DNA from 4 places in the Sphingomonas lacunae genome. Region 1 is predicted to be linked to each of the others. Evidence: predicted binding sites of a transcription regulator. Region 1 holds the regulator's gene; each other region holds the start of a gene.

Region 1 (3,445 bases):
TCTGGCCCTGATCGGCTGGTTGCTTGGCGCGACGGAGAGGTTGACGGGGAGAGCGCTGTTGGTTGCTGGTCTCGCTCTCGCTGCGGGATGTGCGACCATCTGGTGGAAGAACGAAAGAGTGGCTGCGCCGGTTCTGGCAAAGCCTGCCATATCGCTGTTCAGCGCCGAGGTGCTTTCTGTTGAACTGCTGGCGTCACGTGAACAGGTGCGGCTGATGCTCAAACCGGATGCGGGGCAAGCATTGCCGCCAAAGATAAGGGTCTCCGTTCCGTGGGAAAGCAAAGGTGCAAGGTCAATCTTGCCCGACGACCGGATCAGGTTGAGGGCGCGGCTGGTGCCGCCGCCGCGCGCAGCTTTGCCAGGTGGCTATGATTTTGCGCGTCGCGCCTGGTTCGAACAGATTGGCGCGGTCGGCAGCGCCATCGGACCAGTCGAGCGGATCAATGCACGACAGGAGTCTGGCCCGGGGCTGAGGGCGCGACTGTCCGCCCACATCCAGACACAGGTGGCAGGCGGTCCGGGAGCGATAGCGGCTGCCTTTGCCACCGGTGACAGAGGGGCGATCAGCGCTGAGGATGATGAGGCCATGCGTCGTTCCGGATTGGCGCACTTGTTGTCAATCAGCGGGTTGCATGTCACCGCGGCGGTGGGTGGTGCCATGTGGATGGCTCTGCGGTTGCTCGCGCTATCGCCTTGGCTGGCGCTGCGGTTTCCATTGGTCACCGTGTCGGCGGGATGCGGAGCGTTGGTAGGCCTGGGCTACACCTTGCTGACCGGCGGCGAGATTCCGACAGTACGCTCGCTGCTTGCCGCTCTTCTGGTCCTGTTGGCGCTGGTGCTGGGTCGCGACGCGATAACCCTGCGCCTGATTGGTGCAGGAGCGATGGTGGTGCTGCTGCTTTGGCCAGAGGCCCTGGTAGGGCCCAGTTTCCAGCTGAGCTTTGCCGCAGTGACGGCCATTGTCGCGCTGCACAGTTCACCGCGGGCGATTAGCTGGTTCTCGGCGCGCGACGAGGGATGGCTTCGCAAGTTTGGCCGAACCATGGCAAGTCTGTTCCTGACCGGCCTGGTCGTGGAACTGGCGCTCATTCCGATTGGCTTGTTTCATTTCCACAAGACCGGTCTTTATGGTGCCGCGGCCAATATTGTTGCGATTCCGCTGACGACGTTCATCGTCATGCCGGCTGAAGCGCTCGCGCTGGCACTCGACAGTGTCGGCTTGGGTGCGCCTGCCTGGTGGGTGGTGGAGCAATCGCTCGCCCTGTTGCTGTTCATTGCGCATTTTGTTGCCAACGCCCCCGGTGCCACGGCCAATCTGCCCGCGATGCCACGGGGCGCATTCGGCCTGATGCTGGCAGGCGGTCTTTGGCTGCTGATCTGGACAAGGCCATGGCGTTGGTGGGGCGCCGTACCATTTGTCCTCGGGGCCGTTTGGGCGCTGTCAATCACTCCGCCGGATCTATTGATCACAGGCGATGGCCGGCATGTTGCCGTGCGCACCGATGATGGCCGCTATGTGCTGTTGAGGGATAGGGCAGGCGAATTTGTCCGCGACCAGTTGGCCGAAGCGGCCGGCATTGACGAGGAGCTGGCATCTCTCGCCGAGCAACCCGGCGTGCGCTGCTCACCCGACTTTTGCGTCTGGACGATGGAAAGAGCGGGACGCCGCTGGTCCGTTATGGCATCCCGCAGCGGGTACAGGACGGATTGGGAGCCGTTGGTCAAGGCCTGTGCCGAGGTGGACATCGTCATCGCCGACCGGTGGTTGCCCCGGGCCTGTCAGCCCCGCTGGCTGAAGGCCGACCAGAAAGCGTTGAGGGAGACCGGTGGCCTGACAATCAGGCTGGACCCGCCGTCGGTAGAAGCGGTGGCGGCAAGCTGGCGGGGGATGCCATGGGGCCAGCCGCCAACCATAATGCCGCCGCGCCGTGGGCAGCAGGAGCCACCCGCAGAGCGCTCAGCCGCCGGAACCGGCGCGTCCCCTCAATGGTAGCGGCGGAGCAAGCCAGCCAGTTTGCCCTGAACCACGACACGCTGGGCGTCATACACCTGTGGCTCATAGGCGGGGTTGGCCGGGTCGAGGCGAACAGCGCGCCCTTCGCGGCGGAAATATTTCAGCGTGGCGTCCTGACCATCAACGAGAGCGACGACAATGTCCCCTTCGCGCGCGGTATCGGACCGTTTGATAAGGGCATAATCGCCGTTCAGAATGCCAGCCTCAACCATCGAGTCACCCGACACTTCGAGCGCATAATGGTCGCCCGGGCCAAGCAACGCGGCGGGAACGGCCAACTGGCTGTGGTCCTCAAACGCTTCGATCGGCACACCGGCGGCAATGCGGCCGTGCAGCGGCAGTTCGATGATGTCGTTGGCGACATCTGCCGCGCGCGGGGCGGCACGTGACGGGAAGGCAACGACGTTGGCGTCGGCGGCCGGCTTGGCTACCGGGCGCTCGCCACGTCCAGGATTGCGGACAACTTCCAGCGCGCGAGCCCGATTAGGCAGACGGCGCAGGAAACCGCGTTCCTCAAGCGCGCTGATGAGGCGGTGTACACCCGACTTGGACTTGAGGCCCAGAGCCTCCTTCATCTCTTCAAAGGAAGGTGAAATGCCGGTTTCAGCGAGGCGATCCTCAATAAAGCAAATGAGTTCGTGCTGTTTACGGGTCAGCATGACGGTTCTCCGTGGCGGAACGTACGGTGAACTTCTAATGAAACAAGAAGGGAACGTCAAGGGGCCAAAGCATGGCCTTTGGCCCGAGCAGATAGGTTAGCGTCCAAGCGTCAACTTCCAGAATCGGCCAAAAGGGCGCAGGTCGCGGCCTCGACGTCTTCGTGCCGCATGAGATGTTCGCCGACGAGGAAGGCGTGGATGCCGGCAGCGCGCATGCGGGCGATGTCCTGCGGACCCGCGATGCCGCTTTCGCAGACGAGGGTAGTCCCTGGGGCGACCAGCGGGGCGAGGCGTTCGCTGATGGCGAGATCAGTGACAAAGCGCTTCAAATCGCGGTTGTTGACGCCGATCAGGCGGCTGTTGAGGGTGGCGAGAGCGCGGGCGAGTTCGTCCTCATTATGCACCTCGACCAGCACGTCCATGCCATGGGCTTCGGCCTCGGCCTCGATGGCGACCATGGTGGCGTCATCGAGCGCGGCGACGATAATGAGGATGGCGTCGGCGCCCAAGGCGCGGGCCTCGGTCACCTGCCAGGGATCGACCATGAAATCCTTGCGCAGGCAAGGCAGCGACACGGCGGCGCGGGCAGCGACGAGATAGGCATCATCACCCTGAAAATAGGGCCCATCGGTCAGGACCGAGAGGCAGGCGGCCCCGCCAGCGGCATAAGCGCGGGCGTGGGTGGGCGGATCAAAATCGGCGCGGATCACCCCCTTCGACGGGCTGGCTTTCTTGATCTCTGCGATCAAGGCGGCTTGGCCAGCGGCAATCT
Region 2 (3,445 bases), 490 kb from region 1:
TCGCTATCCCCTGCCCAGCAGATGGTCAACGAAATCGGCGAGGCGATCATGCGTTTGCAGGCGGACGCCGGCATCGGGCGCGGCATGGGCGGGAATGATCGCCCGGGCGAAACCGAGCTTGCCCGCTTCCTTGAGCCGGAGCGGTGCGTGGGCGACCGGGCGCAATTCGCCCGACAGCGCAATCTCCCCGAAAATGACGGCATCGGCGGGGATGGGCCGTTCGGCAAAGGCCGAAATGATCGCCGCCGCTACCGCCATATCCGCCGCCGGATCGGTCAGGCGATAGCCACCGGCAACGTTGAGATAGACCTCCGCCGAAGAGAGCGAGAGGCCGCAGCGCGCCTCCAGCACCGCAAGGATCATCGCGAGGCGGCCCGAATCCCAGCCGACGACGGCACGGCGCGGGGTGGCCCCGCTGGCGAGGCGCAGGGTCAGCGCCTGTATCTCGACGAGGACAGGGCGCGTGCCCTCCAGCGCCGGGAAGACAGCGGTGCCCGGCGCGACCTCCCCGTGCCGGTCGGTGAGGAACAGGGCGGAGGGATTGGTGACTTCCTGCAACCCCTCCTGCGCCATGGCGAACACGCCGATCTCGTCGGTGCCGCCAAAGCGGTTTTTGACCGCGCGGAGGATGCGATACTGGTGGCTGCGTTCCCCCTCGAACGCCAGAACTGTGTCGACCATATGTTCGAGCACGCGCGGGCCGGCGAGGCTGCCGTCCTTGGTGACATGGCCGACGAGGATGACGGCGGTGCCGCGATCCTTGGCAAAGCGTATCAACTCCTGCGCCGAGGCGCGGACCTGGCTGACGGTGCCGGGCGCACCCTCGATCAGGTCCGAATGCATCGTCTGGATCGAATCGATGATGAGGAGGTCAGGGGCAGCGCCCTGCCCCATCGTGGTCAAAATGTCGCGCACAGACGTGGCCGAGGCGAGGCTGACCGGCGCATTGGCATAGCCCAGCCGGGCGGCGCGCAGGCGAACCTGCCCGGCGGCTTCCTCTCCCGAGACATAGGCCACCGACTTGCCAGCCAGCGCGAGGCGGGCCGCGACCTGCAACAACAACGTCGACTTGCCTATGCCGGGATCACCGCCGATCAGCGTCGCGGAGCCGGCAACCAGTCCACCGCCAACCGCACGGTCAAATTCGCCGACACCGCTGTGCATGCGCGCCGGCATGGTGTCCGCGCCCGAGAGGCTTTCCAGCTCAATCGGGCGGCCACCGGCCGACAGGTCATGCTTTTGCGAGAAGACAGTGGCAGGGGCTTCTTCGGCGAGCGTGTTCCATTCGCCGCAGTCGGGGCATTGCCCTTGCCAGCGGTTTTGCGAGCTGCCGCACGCCTGGCAGACAAAGGTGCGTTTGGGCTTGGCCATGGCAGCTGCATAGCGGGAACAGGAAGGGAACGCCAGTAGGGCTTTCATCGGCGCGCAAGCCGTGGGATGCTGCCGAACGGCAAGCAGAGCATGGGGAGATCAGCGGTGACCGACATATCCTTGCAATCAGGCGTGAATCGCCGGTCACTGATACGAATCGGGGCTCTTGCCCCGCTGCTCACCATGCCGTTGCTGGCTGGATGCGCCACAGGGCCGGGCGGCTTCAATCTGACCGAGGCGATCCGCCGGCTGTTGACCCTGTCGTCGCAGCGGGCCTTTGCGCTGTTGCTGCAACCCAATGGATTTTACGACAGCCAGGTCGCGCGGATCGAGCTGCCGCAGCAATTGGCGAGCAGTGGCGGGGTGTTGCGCCAGGTGCTGACGACACAGGTGGTGCGCGACCGGCTGGCGCGATCACTCAACAGCGCGGCGGAACGCGGCGCGGAACGGGCGGCGCCAGTCATCACCCAGGCAATCAGTTCCATCACCGTCGCCGACGCGATGAGCGTGCTGCGAGGCGGCCCGGGAGCGGCGACGGCACTATTGGAACAATCGCTGGCCGGCGGGCTGATCAACCAGATGTTCCCGGCCGTGGGTGACGCGCTGCGCATCGCTTCGGACGATGTGGTGGCGAGGGCGCTGCGGGCCGCGACCGGTTATGATGTGGCGAGCCTTGCCCGCGATGTCAGCGACGGGGCCAATCGTGGTATCTGGCGGGCGATTGCTGCGGAGGAGGCCAATATTCGCGCCAATCCGCAGGCGACCAACGACCCGCTGCTGATCGCGGTGCTGGCGCTGGCGCGGTAGGATTTCGGAGGGCCATAGCCCTCCGTCATCGCTTTGCTGCGCTTCCTCTCCATCGCAAGTCGATGGGGAGGAAGAGGCAGCCTCAAAAATGCGCGTCGATGGTCAGCGTAGCAATATGACTGTCGGTCAGGCGGGCACCTGGGACGAAGATGTGCTGCCAATTATAGCTGGGGGCTATGCCCAGGCTGTCACTCAATCTGAAGCGGACAGCGGCCGATGTGCGACTGGCGGTCAGGCCGGCGCGCTGGCCCCATTGCGTGTCATTGAGTGAGGCAATCAGTTCCTCGCTCAGGTTCAGATTGGCCGCATCGCTGAGCGGGTAACTGGCGCGCAGGCGCCCACGGGTGCGCCAGCCCCATTCGCCGCCACCGGGCTGGAGCCGTTGTTCCAATCCGGTCCGGCCATCGATGCGCCAATTGCCGATTTGCGCCACGGGAAAGGCAAGATTTTGCCCGACACGATGTTCGATCCGGTCGCTGCCGCCATCAACAAAGCTGTCGACAAGGCCATAGGTGAGTTGCACCGACCACCCTTCTGCCAGTGTCTGGCGCACGCCGATGCGGCCAATCGACTGGGCCACATCGACACTGTTCGACCGTGACCGCAGGATGAGGTCAGCGGTCACTGCGGTCTGATCCGCAACTTTGGCATCTGCTGCGATTACCAGCCAGCCCTGCACATCACTGTCAGCAAGGGCCGCGGTCGGCATCAAAAGCTGGCAAGACAGCGCCACAAGCCACCGGTAGCTCAGCCTCATGTCCCCAGCCCCCCTGCCATGTCCGCTGTGCTACCGCGCTGGCAGTCGCCGCGCTATAGCCTTTGCACGAATCATCCGCTTGCGCCTTGGCGCGGCACATAGGGAAGCACAAGCGCCATGAAATTCTTTGCCGACACCGCCGAAATCGCCGACATCCGTGATCTGGCCGCGACCGGCCTGCTGGATGGCGTGACCACCAATCCGTCACTGATCGCCAAGTCCGGCCGCGATTTCATGGAAGTGACGCGCGAGATTTGCGGGATTGTTGACGGCCCGGTCTCCGCCGAAGTGGTCGCGCTCGACCATGAGGGCATGATGCGTGAGGCCGAAGTGCTGCGCAAGATCGCCGACAATGTCTGCATCAAGGTGCCGCTGACCATCGACGGGCTGAAGACCTGCAAGGCGCTGACCAGCGATGGCACCATGGTCAACGTCACGCTCTGCTTTTCGGCGAGCCAGGCGCTGCTCGCTGCCAAGGCTGGCGCGACCTTCATTTCACCCTTCGTCGGC
Region 3 (3,445 bases), 160 kb from region 1:
TTGCCCGTATGATCTGTCGGCAGGGCCTCTGGAGATTACCGCTGTTCCGGTTCCCGAGCGCTACAGTTCGATCAGTGTTTTTGATGCGAGAACCGATGTCGCCTTCGTCCGCAACGACGAGGAGATGGCCGGACAACCGATGCGCATCGTGCTCGCTCTCGAAGGGCAGGGGGTTCCCGCTGGCGTGGAGGTGGTGAGGCTGCGCTATCCGACCGGCATCGTCCTTCAGCGTGTGTTGCTGGCCGATCCTGCCGAAGCGGCACAGGTTGACCCCATCCGCAGTCAGGCAAGGTGCCGGACACTGGCATCCTGAGGCAGGAGGGCCAAAAAAACCGAAAAAGGGGGTTGCGCGACGGCGCGCCCCCGCATAGTAGCGCGGCTCCAACGCGCACCCGTAGCTCAGCTGGATAGAGCATCAGACTACGAATCTGAGGGTCGGACGTTCGAATCGTTCCGGGTGCGCCATTTTCCCCTTATATCGAAGCATGGCTGACGCTTTTGTCCGCAGAGCGATTTGTCGCCAAAATGGTTCTATTTTGCACTGGATCAATGTAGTTTGATTCCGGCTGAAATAGTTCAGCGTGCTTCGCAGAGACAATCGCGGCCAGAAGGCAGCGCCTGCGTTCACCAGGTCGCGAGGTCGTCATGACTGATTTTGTGCCGGTATGGGCGAGTATGCAGGCCGGACTGCCTGTGCTGATCCTGCATTTGGCCCTCACCACCTTTTTGTGGGGCATTGCCTTGGCCCTTGCCCATGGTCTCAGCAAGTGGCGGTTCGGCCGCGATGACGCACGAGAAAATCATGCGGTTACCCTTGTCCATGGCGGCGAGGCTCTGGCGCTGGCATTGCCATTGGCGGCCGCGTTGGCGGGATCAGTCAATGCCGCCGACAATCTGCTGTGGGGTGGGGTTGTCGCTTTGGTGCAACTTGGCTGGTCTCTGCTCAGCGTCTTGGCGATGCGTGCGATAGTCAGACGGGTGGGTCAGGGTGACATGTCCGCAGCGATTCATCTGATTGGCGTGCGACTCGGATTTGCACTTCTCAATTCCGCCGCCATCGGGAGCTGAATGTCAGGCTGATTGGTGGGCAAAGGCCAGGGTGCAACCATCCGCTTTGACCATGCAGCCGCTTTTCCATGCATTGGATTACCGTCCTTTCAGCTGTTTATCGCTGAAAGATTGCGATTCACTGCCTCCTTCCGCTAATTGCCGGCCAAGGATCAAAAAGGTCCGGGTCGCAAAAAAATGGGAGGTGGGCATGAGCTTCACCAAATGGCTGCAATGCCGGGTAACCGGGCATGCTCCGCTCAAGGATCGAGCGCAGAAATACAAGGATACCTATCGGGCGCCATGCGGGCGATGTGGCGGTACAGTGGAACGGGTCCGCTCCGGGGTTTGGCGTAGCCGTTGAGCAGAACATGTCTCCCCTGAAATCTCCTGTTTTCGGCCGTCTGGGCGAATTCGGCAGGCAACGAAGTTCTTCTCTTGTTCTTTTGGAACAAATGGGATACACATCTCCTATGGCCGATGCGTTGTAGCGCCTTGGCATTGCGTCTAGGTAGGAGGGCAGTCCCATGGCAGCACAACTCAAGGTGATTGACAGCACGATGGCTAATTCCCCGGAACGGCAGCGCGCACTCGAAGCAGCACTGGCCCAGATTGATCGCGCATTCGGCAAAGGTTCGGCCATGCGGCTGGGCAGCAAGGAAGCGATGGAGGTGGAGGCTATCTCTACCGGTTCGCTTGGTCTCGACATCGCTCTGGGCATTGGCGGCCTGCCGCGGGGCAGGGTGATCGAAGTCTATGGTCCGGAAAGCTCGGGCAAGACCACATTGGCCCTGCATGTGATTGCTGAAGCACAGAAAGCAGGCGGCACGGCGGCCTTTGTCGATGCCGAACATGCGCTGGATCCTGTCTATGCCAAGAAGGTGGGCGTCAACATCGACGAGCTGATTGTCTCGCAGCCGGATACAGGCGAGCAGGCGCTGGAGATTGTCGACACGCTGGTGCGGTCGAACGCGATCGACGTGCTCGTTGTTGATTCGGTGGCTGCATTGGTTCCGCGCGCCGAAATCGAGGGAGAGATGGGCGACAGCCATGTCGGCCTTCAGGCCCGGCTGATGTCACAATCCTTGCGCAAGCTGACCGGTTCGATCAGCCGCTCGCGCTGCATTGTCATCTTCATCAACCAGCTGCGCATGAAGATTGGCGTGATGTACGGCAATCCGGAGACGACGACGGGCGGCAATGCGCTGAAATTCTATGCCAGCGTCCGGCTCGATATCCGTCGCACCGGACAGATCAAGGATCGTGACGATATTGTTGGCAACGCGACCCGGGTAAAGGTGGTCAAGAACAAGGTTGCCCCGCCTTTCAAGCAGGTTGAATTCGACATCATGTATGGCGAGGGCATCTCCAAGATCGGCGAAATCCTCGATATTGGTGTCAAGGCTGGCTTGGTGGAGAAATCGGGCGCCTGGTTCTCCTACGACTCGGTCCGCATTGGGCAGGGCCGTGAGAATGCCAAGCAGTTCCTCAGGGAGAATCCGGAGCTGCGCGAAAAGCTGGAAAAGGCGATCCGTGGCAAGACCGAAGAGGTTGCCGATGCGATGATGGTCGGCCCCAGCGCGGATGATGATGTGGAATGAGTCAAAGGGGCCGGGTGCACCACCCAGCCCCTTTCGCTATCAGCGACATCGCCGATTCCGCCAAAGCTTCTAGCCAAGGCTGACGGGAATGGGCAGGATGGGGCAGAAGGCGCGGGATATGCGTCAAGGACAGGAGCTCCCCATGACCATCATCGTTCATCATCTCAACAACAGCCGCTCGCAGCGCATCCTGTGGTTGCTTGAGGAATTGGGTGCGGACTATGAAGTAAGGCTGCACCTGCGTGACGCAGTGACCAACCTCGCACCGCCCGAACTGATCGCCGTCCATCCCCTCGGCAAGTCACCGATGATCGAGGATGACGGACGGGTCATCATCGAATCCGGGGCGATTGTTGAATATCTGTGCGAACGGCATGGCGGCGGACATTTGGTTCCTGCACGAGGCTCCGATGCCCATGTCCGTCACCTTGAATGGCTACATTTTGCAGAGGGGTCGGCGATGACGCCGATCCTGCTGCAACTTTACACTTCGCGTCTCGGGGATGCCGCAGCGCCTTTGCAACCGCGCATCCACCAGCAACTCGCCGCCCATTTTGGCTATATGGAGGGCGAGCTCAATCATCATGGACATTTCATTGGCGATACATTGTCGGCAGCGGACATCATGCTCAGCTTTCCTGCCGAAATCGCGGTGATGCAGGGTGGGGCGGCCATGTGGCCAAAATTGGCTGCCTTTGTTGCCGCCATTCATGCTCGACCCGCGTGGCAACGTGCTCTGGTGCGGGGCGAGGCAGCCTACGCCTACGGCTGACGGAGGAAAGATCAGCCTGCTTTAC
Region 4 (3,445 bases), 1.1 Mb from region 1:
GATGCCGCCGGCCGGGCCGTAATAGGGGTTGGACGCGGCATTGGCGACGAGGATGTCGATAGGACCAAAGGCATCACGCGCCCTAGCCACCATGTCCTCAAGCGCCGCCTTGGACGAGATGCTGGCAGGGATAGCCACCGCCTTGCCCTGCCCGCGCGCGTTGATTTCGGCGGCGACGGCCTCGCAGGCTTCCGCCGTGCGGCTGGAGATGACGACATTGGCACCGTGCAGCGCATAATGTTCGGCAATCGCCTTGCCGATGCCACGGGTCGAGCCGGTGATGATCGCGGTCTTGCCGCTGAGGTCAAAGAGGGATTGCATGGGGGTCTCCTGTTAGGCTGGACGGGAGGGACGGCGGCGGTTGCGTTGTGGCGCATCAGCGGGCCTGCCCCTCCACCATCCTGCGGATGGTCCCCCTCCCCTGAAGGGGAGGATGGGCTCAGGCCGAGGGGTTGACGAGATATTTGGTGCCGGTGGCCTTGGCCTGATAGGCCTTGGCAATCTCCGGATTGAGCATGTCCCTGAGGCTGATGTCGGCAGTGTAGTGGCTGGCGAAGATGCCATTGCGTTCGTCGATGACACGCTGGCGCATGCCGGCGACTTCGCCCGGCATCTTCATCAGCTGCGGGGTCAACAGCCAGCCGCCAATGCCCCATTGCAGGCCAAAGCTGCGGTTGAATTCGGTCGGGCCGGTGTCGAGCGAGCCGTAGATATAGACCTGTTTGTGGACGGTCGAACCATAGACCGAGAAGCCTGCGCCGGTGCGGGCGGCGGCGGCCTCCATCGCGGTGAGGATCTGCCCGGCAAGCTTGCCACCGCCGATGGCGTCAAAGGCGAGCGTCGCGCCCGTGGCGACGAGCGCGTCAACGAGACGGTCGAAGAAATCGGGGGTCGAGCTGTCGATGACATGGTCCGCACCCAGCCCCTTGAGGATGGCGACCTGTTCCGCCGAGCGGACTATGTTGACCAGCTGCACCCCTTCGGCCTGGCACAGGCGGACGAGCATCTGGCCGAGGTTCGAGGCAGCAGCGGTGTGGACGAGCGCGCTATAGCCTTCACGGCGCATGGTGGCGATCATCGACAGGGCGGTGAGCGGATTGACCGTCAGCGACGCACCTTCACGGGCGGTCGCGCCTTCGGGCAGGACCATCGCGTCGGAGACTTTCACCACACGGTATTTGCGGTACATCGCCCCGCCAAAGGTGGCGACGACGCGGCCGACCAGCGCCTGCGCCGCCGCCGAGGCGCCAGCGGCGACAACGGTGCCCGCGCCTTCGTTGCCGACCGGCATCGGCTGATCGAGCCGGGCGGTGACCATGCGCGCCATGTGCGGGAAAATGTCCATCACCAGCGTCGGGTTGGCGGCGCTGCTGTCAACGCGGGCGGTGCTGACATCGCCGGGGCCGAACAGCAAGCCGAGGTCCGACGGGTTGATCGGCGTCGCTTCGACGCGGAGCAGCAGTTCGTCATCGGCGAGCGGGGCAAGTACCTGCGGCTCGAGCGTCACCTTCATGGTGCCGTCGCCGGTAGCGGTCGAAAACAGGGCCAGGCCATCGGTGGGCAGGTCGCTCATGTGTTTCTCCTCAAGAGTCTTTGATGATGGTTTCTGGCGCGCAGACTAGGCGCTGTGCGGGGCTGGCCCAAGCGCTTTTTGTAAAAGGGGTATGGTTGGACGGCTTGCCGTTGCGGCATCCGACGATGGCAGGAGCATCGATCAATGCTTGACTCGTTCCGGCGGCATGGCATTTTAGAACAAAGTAAGAACATTGAACGGAATCGCCATGAGCGAGTCGGCGCACGCCCTCTCCCGCTTGCGGCGGCAACTTGCCGCCATCGAGCGACAGCAGCAAACGGCAACGGCGGACCCGGAGCGGGTGCCGACCGGTCATGCCGCGATCGACGCCGCGCTGGACGGCGGGATGATGCGCGCGCGGTTGCACGAGCTGTTTGCCGCCGAGGCCGAGGATGCAGCGGCGGTGGCAGGCTTTGCCGCGATGCTGGCGCGGCAGGCGGGTGGGCCGCTGGTGTGGTTGCGGCAGGATGAGGCGCAGCGGCGCGGCGGCGGGCTGTACGGGCCGGGACTGGCCGAGATCGGCCTTGATCCGGCGGTGCTGACCATCGCCCTGCTGCCCGATGCGCTAGCCATCCTGAAGGCGGCGGCGGAGGTGGTGCGATGCCCGGCGGTGGGTGTGGCGGTGATCGAGCTGTGGCAAGGGGCCCCTGCCCTCGACCTGACCGCGAGCCGGCGGTTGGCAATGGCGGCCGAGCAATCAGGCGTCACCGCGCTGATGCTGAGGGTGGCGGCCGAACTGGTGCCATCGGCGGCCTGGACACGCTGGCAGGTGACATCGGCACCATCGGCCCCTCTGGAGGCCAATGCCCCCGGTCATCCGGCGCTCGACCTGACAATCATGCGACAGCGTGGCCGCCCGGCGGGCGGGCGCTGGTTAGTGGAGTGGAACCGTGAGCAAGGCTGTTTCATCGAACCGGGTAGTCGCAACCGGCGCGACGAAGAGCCCGTCACCCGCCGAATCGGCAGCGCCATCGCCGCCGTTTATGGCGGCAAATCCGGCGCGGCCGCCCAAGGGAGGCACGCGGGCGCAGCGGCGCTTTCTCGCCCTGACCTTTCCCTTTCTGTCGACCGATCGGCTGCATAGCGAGCGACGGGCGGCGGGGCGCGAGCCATGGCCGGTACCGATCGCCTGTGTCGAAAAGCATCGCGGTGCGGTGATATTGACTGCTGTCGATGAAGCGGCGGCGGCACAAGGCCTGGCCCCCGGCCTGTCGCTGGCCGATGCGCGGGCACGCGTGCCCGATCTGGAAACGATCGAGGCCGATCCGCTGGCCGATGCGCGCTGGCTGGAGGCGTTGGCTGACATGGCCGACCGCTATACGCCGCTGGTCGCGCTCGACCCGCTAGACGGGCTGACGCTCGATATCACCGGTGCGGCGCATCTGTTCGGTGGTGAGAGGGCGATGGCGGCAGATGCCGAGGAACGGATCGGCGCTATGGGCCTGTCGCTGCGCCATGCCTTTGCCGGCACGCCCGAGGCGGCGCAGGCGCTGGCACGGTTCCAGACGGTGCCCGCGCCCGACGAGGAGGCGGCGATCCGCCGCCTGCCGATTGCCGCGCTGCGGCTGGAGGAAGAGGCGGTGACCGGATTGCGCCGGGCCGGGCTGCGCACGATTGGCGACCTTGCCGGACGGCCCACCGCGCCGCTCTCCGCCCGCTTTGGCGAGGAAGCGAGCGAGGCGCTGGCACGCATGTTGGGGCGCAGCGACAGCCGCCTGTCACCGCGCCGGGTGCCGCCGGCGCTGGCCTTTGCCCGGCGTTTTGCCGAGCCACTGGCACGGACCGAAGAGGCGGTAGCGGTGATCGGGGAACTGGTGCGCGAGGCGGCGCAGAGGCTCGAGGCGCGCGGCAAGGGCGGGCGGCGCTTTGCCG

Evidence for each region. The regulator LexA, encoded in region 1, represses DNA repair genes until DNA is damaged. The targets are predictions, from matches to a motif close to GTTCCNCNCTTGTTCT.
Region 2: radA (DNA repair protein RadA) is a predicted target of LexA. The motif match lies at 1,387-1,402, and genes of this name have one in related genera.
Region 3: recA (recombinase RecA) is a predicted target of LexA. The motif match lies at 1,477-1,492, and genes of this name have one in related genera.
Region 4: GV829_RS01390 (ImuA family protein) is a predicted target of LexA. The motif match lies at 1,750-1,765, and genes of this name have one in related genera.

Annotation. Positions count from the first base shown of each region.
Region 1 is NZ_CP053015.1:2,185,232-2,188,676, forward strand. Features, by position in the region: gene GV829_RS10500 (ComEC/Rec2 family competence protein) at 1-1,993, shown strand, start outside; gene lexA (transcriptional repressor LexA) at 1,984-2,673, opposite strand; gene trpC (indole-3-glycerol phosphate synthase TrpC) at 2,784-3,445, opposite strand, start outside.
Region 2 is NZ_CP053015.1:1,691,732-1,695,176, reverse strand. Features, by position in the region: gene GV829_RS08145 (CvpA family protein) at 1-50, opposite strand, end outside; gene radA (DNA repair protein RadA) at 4-1,371, opposite strand; gene GV829_RS08135 (DUF4197 domain-containing protein) at 1,477-2,178, shown strand; gene GV829_RS08130 (DUF2490 domain-containing protein) at 2,261-2,887, opposite strand; gene fsa (fructose-6-phosphate aldolase) at 3,053-3,445, shown strand, end outside.
Region 3 is NZ_CP053015.1:2,348,017-2,351,461, forward strand. Features, by position in the region: gene GV829_RS11240 (DUF1254 domain-containing protein) at 1-313, shown strand, start outside; tRNA gene GV829_RS11245 (tRNA-Arg) at 389-465, shown strand; gene GV829_RS11250 (DUF350 domain-containing protein) at 646-1,068, shown strand; gene recA (recombinase RecA) at 1,575-2,648, shown strand; gene GV829_RS11260 (glutathione S-transferase family protein) at 2,791-3,420, shown strand.
Region 4 is NZ_CP053015.1:312,652-316,096, forward strand. Features, by position in the region: gene GV829_RS01380 (SDR family NAD(P)-dependent oxidoreductase) at 1-321, opposite strand, end outside; gene GV829_RS01385 (zinc-binding dehydrogenase) at 440-1,573, opposite strand; gene GV829_RS01390 (ImuA family protein) at 1,782-2,657, shown strand; gene GV829_RS01395 (Y-family DNA polymerase) at 2,557-3,445, shown strand, end outside.